Regions from separate parts of the Pseudonocardia cypriaca genome, predicted to be linked through region 1. Evidence: riboswitches for the same ligand, from Rfam matches in the RefSeq annotation. Region 1 holds a riboswitch; the other holds the start of a gene.

Region 1 (3,870 bases):
GCGGCGTCCAGCAGCTCGATCGGGTCGGGCAGCAGGGTGCGCTCGTCGGCCACCACCTCGAGCTTGACGAGGTCGGTCTCCAGGGCCTCCCGCGCGAGCCGCGCGGTGAGCACGGCCTCAGCGGCGGTGCGGCAGCCCGCCGTGTTGGGCAGGACCTCGATGCCGAGGCGCCGGAGCAGGTCGATCACACCGGTGCCGGTGACGGCGTCGATCCGGCGCATCGCCACGGTGGTGAGCGCGGTGCCCGACGCCACGAGGGCTCGTTCGAGGATCTCCAGGTTCGAGGCCCCGCCCGTCCCCATGATCAGCCGCGAGGCGATCTTGCGGTCCCCCACCAGCAGCGTCTCGTCCATCGTCATCCTCCCTGCACCGCCGTCAGCACCTCCACACGCGCACCGTCCGCGAGCGCGACGGACGCCCAGCCGGCCCGTGGCACGACCTCACCGTCGACCGCGACCGCCACCCCGCTCTCGGGAGCACCGAGCGCGGCGAGCGCATCGCGCACGCACGAGCCGTCCGCGAGCTCGCGCCGCTCACCGTTGATCCACACCTGCACGTGCTACCTCCTTGCGAGCGACCGCGACGGGTCCGCGGCGCGCACCGGGTCGGGGACGGGTTCACCGCGCAGCAGGGCCAGCACGGCGTCTGCGGTGACGGGCGCGAGCAACATCCCGTTCCGGTGGTGGCCGGTGGCCACGAGCAGGCCGTCCGGGCCGAGCGCGCCGATCAGGGGAAGGTTGTCCGGGGTGCCCGGGCGCAGCCCCGCGGCGCTCTCCACCAGGGCGTACTCGGCGATGCCCGGCAGGATCCGCTCGGCGTCGCGCAGCAGGTCCCGCACCCCGCCGACGGTGACCTCCGTGTCGAACCCCAGCTCCGCCTGGGTGGCCCCTATGACGAGCCCGCCGTCGTCGCGCGGGACGACGTAGACCGGGCGCCCGTCCACCAGCGCGCGCACCGTGCGCCGCGGCGGCGGGAAGGCGCCACGGCGGTGCGCGATCCGCAGGATCTCGCCCTTGACCGGGCGCACCAGGCCGTCGAGCGCCGGGTGCAGCGCGGACGAGTGCGCGCCCGCCGCGACGAGCACGGTGTCCGCGTCGAGGGCACCGCCGTCCGTGCGGACCCCGGTGACCCGTTCGCCGTCGTCGAGGACGGCACGCGCCGCCCGTTCCACGACCGTGACGCCTGCCCGCTCCGCGGCGGAACGGAGGGCGGCGAGCAACACCCGGTTGTCGACGGCGAGGTCGTCGGGCACCGACAGGCCACCGCGCACGTCCGGGCCCAGCGCGGGCTCCAGCCTGCGCAGCTCCCGGCCGGAGAGCCGCTCGACGTCCCGGCCGAGGCGGCCCAGGAAGTCGGCGAGCGTCTCCAGCTCGGCGCGGTCGCCGGAGCCCGTGGCCGCGACCACCGTGCCGTCGGTGCGCAGCCCGGCCGGCTGTCCGGCGGACTCCTCGAGCTCGGCGGCGAACGCGGGCCAGCGGCGCACCGCGGCCTCGCCGAGCTCCAGCAGCTCCTCCTCGCCCGGCCACGCCTCCGTGACGGGCGCGAGCATGCCGCCCGCCACCCACGACGCCCCGGACGCGGGCGCCGGATCCAGCACGGTGACCCGCAGGCCCGCCTCGGCGGCACGCCACGCACAGGACAGGCCGATCACGCCTGCCCCGATCACCGTCAACGAGTTCGACATCATCTCCGCTCCCTGCGCCGGCATGACCCGGATCAGGTTCGACGGTCGGGATCTGTCGGATCCCCTCTCAGCCCGCAGTACGGGCTCCCGTGCGTCACCTGCCACTCACCCTACGCGGTATCGATTGCCTCCGCTTCGCTCCGGCGTCCGAGCGGGCCCTCTGAGGCGCCGTCCTGCTCCTCCGGTGCTCGGTCGCTCGTTCCTCGCTCCCTGCGCGCCTCCCCCGCACGACGACGCCGGGCCCGCTCGCTCGGCGGACTGTCTCCCCTGATCCCGAGGCCGCGTATGGTCGGACGACGTGCCTGGCTTCGACGGCGCCACCGTGCGCAAGCGACTGGACGACGCCCGCCTCTACCTCTGCACCGGCGCCCGCCGCCGCACCGGCGACCTCGCCGAGTTCGCCGACGCGGCCCTCGCAGGCGGCGTCGACATCATCCAGCTGCGGGACAAGGGCCCCGACGGCCCGCTCGAAGCCCGGGACGAGCTCGCCGCGCTGGAGATCCTCGCCGAGGCGTGCGCGCGGCACGGCGCCCTGCTCGCCGTGAACGACCGGGCCGACATCGCCCTCGCGGCAGGCGCCGACGTCCTGCACCTCGGCCAGGACGACCTACCCGTCCGGTGGGCCCGGGAGGTGGTGGGTGACGAGGTGGTGGTCGGGCGCTCCTCGCACAGCCCCGCCGAGACCGCGACCGCGGCCGAAGAGCCCGGCGTCGACTACTTCTGCGTCGGCCCCTGCTGGCCGACGCCCACGAAGCCGGGCCGTCCCGCCCCCGGGCTCGACCTCGTGCACACGGTGGCCGGCCGCGCGCCGTCCCGGCCCTGGTTCGCGATCGGCGGGATCGACCACGCCCGCCTCGACGAGGTGCTGGCCGCGGGCGCCGAGCGCATCGTGGTGGTGCGCGCGATCACGGAGGCAGAAGACCCGCGCGCAGCGGCAGCGGCGTTCGCGACGAGGCTGCGAGCCGCCACCGGAGCATGATCCCCGCAAGGGGTACCTGACGGCCGCCGCGGGGCGCTCAGCGCGACCGGAGGGCGCGCCGGGCCGCCCACCGCGCCCGGTACCAGCGGATCATCCACAGCCAGCCCGGATTGTCACCCGTCCGGCGTGGGCGGCCGGTCGCCGCAGGCCTCCGCTTGCTGCGGTGGCTCGTCGTCGCGGTCGCGCGGTCGATCGGTGGCCTGTGCAGGAACGAGTCGTCGTGCACGTCACCGACGAGCACCCAGGCCGAGCCTGCGCACGTGCCCGACCGCTGCCAGACCCGTTGTCCTGGCGGTGTTCCGATCACGGCGGCGGAGTTCACCCGTACAAGGGTGTCCCTCGGCGGCGCCTGAGTCGTCACGGCTCGCGGGCATCTTCACTACCGGCTGGCTGGGGTGTCCGGGTGCCTCAGTCGCCCTCTTGCAGGTCGGGGATCCGGATCTCCGGGGTGGGCTGCGGGGTGGCGGTGCCGCTCCCGCGCTCCCGGGTCGACTCGGTGCCGGAGCGCGGCTCGCTCGTCGGCGTGGGTTCCGTGCTGGAGGTCGACTCGCTCGTCGACTCGGGTTCCGTGGTCGGCTCCGAGCTCGGCGTGGGCTGCTCGGACGTCGGCTCGCTGGTGCTCTCGTCCTCTTGGTCGGCAGCGGGTGGCGTCAGGACCCGCCCGACCGAGGTGCCGGGCTGGCCGGTGGTGAGCGAGGCCCCCTTCGCCCACTCCAGCCCGGTGACCACCAGCAGGCCGATCGCGAAGACCACCACGGTGGCGGCCGCGTAGATCCAGAACCGGCGCGGCCTGCGCAGTACGGGCTCGACCTGCAGCTGGGTGGTGGCGGAGTCGCCGGGATCGGTCGGCGTCGGTGCGGTCAGCTGCACCGTCGGCGTGTCGGACAGGTCGGTCCGGCGGCCAGGGGTGATGCGGACGCGGGCGAGGATCGTGTCGCGGGTGCGGTCGAGGGACCGCTGGTAGAGCGTGGTGGCCACCGTGCTGGCCACCGACCCCAGCGCGGCGCCCGTCACCGTGCCCGTGGCGCCGAAGAACGACCCCAGCACGGCGCTGGTGGCCGCTGCCCCGGCACCGGCGAGCACCTTGTTGACGGTGAGATCAACCGCCTTCGCGGGGGCGGTCACCTCCGGCTCGGCGGTGGCGCTCTCAGCGGTGGGGCTGGATCGAGGCGCGGTGGGCTGGGGCATGGCTCCCTGGGGTGGATCG
Region 2 (3,870 bases), on a different contig from region 1:
GGCGCACGTAGCGGAACTGCTGCCAGCGGGAGGCGCCCATGCTGCGCAGCAGGCTGGTGGCCTGCCGGTCGGTGGCGGCGAACCCCTCGATCAGCCCGACGGTGATCGGGAAGAACGTGACGAGGGCGATCACCACGACCTTCGGGAACAGCCCGAACCCGAACCAGATGATCAGCAACGGGGCGATCGCGATGATCGGCAGCGTCTGCGAGGCGACCAGCAGCGGGGTGAGGGCGCGGCGCAGCCACGGCGAGAAGTCGACCGCGATCGCGAGCGCCCAGCCCAGCGCCAGCGACACGGCGAACCCCACCGCGGTGACCTGCAGCGTCGGCACCGTGTTGGCCCAGATCTGGGCGCGGAACGCCCAGCCCTGCTCCAGCACGCGCAGCGGCGAGGGCAGGACCTGCGGCCGCACGTCCGCCGCGGTGACGTACCACTGCCAGGCCGTCAGCCCGGCGGCCACCAGCACGACCGGCGGCCCCACCCGCCCCCACACCCGCGAGTCCGACGCCCAGGCACGGCGGGTGGTGCGTTCGAGCACGGGCTCAGGCGGGCGGTGCGAGGTAGTCATCGGTGAACCACGTCGTGAAGTCGGGGCGCTGGGTCAGGGGCGCCCCGTCGGGCCCGGTGAGCACGCCCGAGTCGAACACCCAGCCCGAGTAGCCTGCCCACCTCTCGGGCGTCTGGGTGCCCACCCGGCCGTTCTCGTCGCGCAGGAACCGCTCGGCGAGCATGTGCTGGCTGCGCGTCACGAGCTCCGGTTCGCTGAACGCGCCGGGGTTCGCGTCGATCAGGAGCTGGGCCGCACGGTCCGGGTCGTCGGCCGCGAGCTGGTAGCCGCGCTGCGCCGCCTGCACGAACTTCGCCGCGAGGTCGGGGTGGTCCCGCAGCCATGGCGAGTTGCCGATGAGCAGCACGTTGTAGGCGTCGGGGAAGCCGTAGTCGGTGTAGGAGAACGTCTTCAGCGGCTGCCCGCGCAGCTCCGCCTCGATGCCCTCCCACGCGACGAACGGCTCGGTGAAGTCGACCTCGCCCGCGTAGAGCGCCTCGTAGGCGGCGGTGCCCAGCACGACGGTGCGGAACGTGCCCGTGCCACCCGCGTCCTGGATGACGGCCCGCATCTTGGGCTCCTCGTACGCAGCGCCGAACCCGCCGTACGTCTTGCCGTCCAGGTCGCGCGGCGAGGTGATGTCGGCGCGGTCGGCCCGCACCGCGATCTGCGTCGCCCAGTGCTGCAGCACCGCCATCACGGACGTGATCTCGGCGCCGGCCGCCTTCGAGAACGTGAACGAGTCCTGGAAGGAGATGCCGAACTCGGCCGCGCCGGAGGACACGAGCGTGTCCGGCGACGTGTTGTTGTACGGCAGGAACTGCACGTCGAGACCGGCCTCGCGGAACCAGCCCTCCTGCTGTGCCACGAACAGGCCGGTGTGGTTGGTGTTCGGGGTCCAGTCGAGGGCGATGCGCACGGTCTGCTGCCCACTGCTGCCCCCTCCGCAACCGGCCAGCAGCAGCGCCAGCACTGCGCCGAGGACGGCCGCGATCCGGGGTGCGCGTACGGGTTTCACCAGTTCCTCCCTACGCCGGTACTAACCGGGTCAGGTACGAACGGTCGGCGGCCGGTCCTGCCGCCCTCTCAGCCTCGGAACGCGAGGCTCCCGTGGGTCGGGAGGAGGATACGTCCTGTTCCCGCCAGGCGCAGTCGGCCTCCTCACACAGGTGGCTCTCCCCGAATCTCGCCGGGGTGCCCCGACGGCGGGCGCTCCAGCTCCTCCCGGCCGGCGCCGCGGCCGCGGCGGGAGCCGGTGTAGGCCCACGCGCGCAGGCGGCGCAGCGGCCGGGCCGGCTGCAGCTCGGGATGGGAGTTGCGCATCGGGTCGAACGCGATCGCGTCCTCGCCGTGCGGCGCCTCCAGCACGAGCCGTCCGATGGGGCGCCGGGGGCGGTGGCGTTCCCGCTCGGTCAGCGTGAACGCCAGCGGGGTGACGGCCGCGGTGGGATCGGCGGGCGCGGCCTCCTGCGGGTCCTCCGGCTCGAGGCCGAGCACCACGCGGCTCCCGGCGGCCGCGTACGGCAGCAGCGTCGTGTACGGCCGCCTGGCCCACCCACCGGACGGGACGAGGAACCGGTTCCCGCTGGTGAACAGCACGTCGAGGACGTGCCCGCCCACCTCGGTGCGTACGGCCACGCCGAGCAGGTCCGGGAGCCCGCCCGGCGTGCCCGCGCCCTTCGACAGCCGTACGAGCGCGGGGCGCTCGCCGGTTCCGCCGAGCGCGGTGGCCGTCGCGGAGGCGCGCTCGGTGAGCGAGACGTGGGCGTCGAACAGCTCGCCCCGTGGGTGGAAGGCGCGGGCGGCTCGCCACCGCGCGAGCTGCGTGAAGGCGGCGGAGACCAGCTGGCGCATACCGGGCACGGTGGTGGCGTTCCCGCCCGGCTATCGCGCCACTCGTTCCCGCTGGAAGACGGTGAAGAGGAACACGAGCGACGGCACCAGCAGCAGGGCGCCGATGCCGAGCACCCACAGCACCGCGGAGAGCACGGCCGGATCGCCTGCCGCCGCCGGGACGCTCAGCCCGGGCAGCACCTGCGGGTACTGCGCGGCGCCCCATCCCCAGATCACGGCGGCGACGGCCAGCGCGGCGGTCACCCGGACCAGCACGTACCTGCGGGCGATCAGCAACCCCAGCGACGCCACCCCGGCGAGCACGCTGGTCAGCGCGATCGGCAGGGCGCGGCCGGTCAGCCCGGCGACGAGTGCCGGCGCGTCCGCCCGGACGACGAGCGGTGCGGCCACGGTCGCGACACCGACGACCACGCCCGTCACGAGGGCCCGCCGCCGGAAGCCCTCGGCGAGCCGCTCCTGCCCGGCGCGACGGGCGTCGGCACACAGGTAGACGGCGGCCAGGTACGCGCACGCGCCGACGGCCAGCAGCCCGACGGTGACGGACGTGGGGTTCCACCAGCTGCCGAGGACGTCCCCGTCCTCGATCCGCGCCGGCACCCGACCGGACGCGACGGCGCCGGCGATCGCGCCGAGGAAGAACGGCGTCACCACCGACGAGAACGCGAACGCGGCGCCGAACAGCCGCTGCAGCCACAGCTCCTCGCTCGCCTTGCGAAAAGCGAAGGCCGCCCCGCGGGCGATGATGCCGAGCGCGGCGAGGGTGAGCGGGATGTAGAGGGTGGCGGCGAACGGGGCGAATGCCGTCGGGAACGCCGTCCAGAACAGCGTGATCACGAAGATCAGCCACACGTGGTTGGCCTCCCAGACCGGGCCGATGGAGTGCTCGATCAGGTCGCGCTGCGGGCGCCCGCGCTCGGCGCCGCCTGCGAGCAGGTCCCACAGCCCGGCTCCGAAGTCGGCACCACCGAGCAGCGCGTACAGGGTGAGCCCGATCCACAGGATCGCGAGCAGCGCGTCCGCGGCGCTCATCGGGCGTCCGTCCGCTCCTGGGGCGCCACCGGCCCGCGGCGGGCCAGCCGGCGCAGGACGGCGACGGTCGCCACCGTCAGCACGGCGTACACGGCCAGCACGGTCAGCAGGCCGGCGACGAGCCCGGGGTGCGGGTTGACCGCGTCGCGGGTGAGCAGGACGCCGTAGACGACCCATGGCTGGCGGCCGACCTCCGTGACGACCCAGCCGGCCTCCAGCGCGATGGCCGCGGCCGGCCCGGCGAGCACGGCGGCGCGCAGGAACCACGGCGAGCCGGGCAGGTCCCGGCGCCGCCACCAGCTCCACGCCAGCCATGCGCCGAGCGCGACCAGCGCGAACCCGATCCCGACCATGATCTGGAAGCTCCAGTGCACGACGTTGACCGGCGGGCGCAGCTCCGGCGGGGCCTGGTCGAGGCCGAGCACCACCGCGTCCGG

What was found. A riboswitch is a leader RNA that binds a small molecule or an ion and turns the genes downstream of it on or off. The one in region 1 is predicted to bind thiamine pyrophosphate.
Region 2: another riboswitch for thiamine pyrophosphate. It lies ahead of FB388_RS22660 (ABC transporter substrate-binding protein); the one in region 1 lies ahead of thiO (glycine oxidase ThiO).

Annotation. Positions count from the first base shown of each region.
Region 1 is NZ_VFPH01000003.1:650,685-654,554, forward strand. It holds gene thiG (thiazole synthase) at 1-353, opposite strand, end outside; gene thiS (sulfur carrier protein ThiS) at 356-556, opposite strand; gene thiO (glycine oxidase ThiO) at 560-1,687, opposite strand; TPP riboswitch at 1,677-1,785, opposite strand; gene thiE (thiamine phosphate synthase) at 1,983-2,663, shown strand; gene FB388_RS34770 (hypothetical protein) at 2,701-2,985, opposite strand; gene FB388_RS34775 (hypothetical protein) at 3,072-3,851, opposite strand.
Region 2 is NZ_VFPH01000002.1:1,073,367-1,077,236, forward strand. It holds gene FB388_RS22655 (ABC transporter permease) at 1-571, opposite strand, end outside; gene FB388_RS22660 (ABC transporter substrate-binding protein) at 546-1,568, opposite strand; TPP riboswitch at 1,559-1,672, opposite strand; gene FB388_RS22665 (hypothetical protein) at 1,712-2,404, opposite strand; gene FB388_RS22670 (cytochrome d ubiquinol oxidase subunit II) at 2,435-3,433, opposite strand; gene FB388_RS22675 (cytochrome ubiquinol oxidase subunit I) at 3,430-3,870, opposite strand, start outside.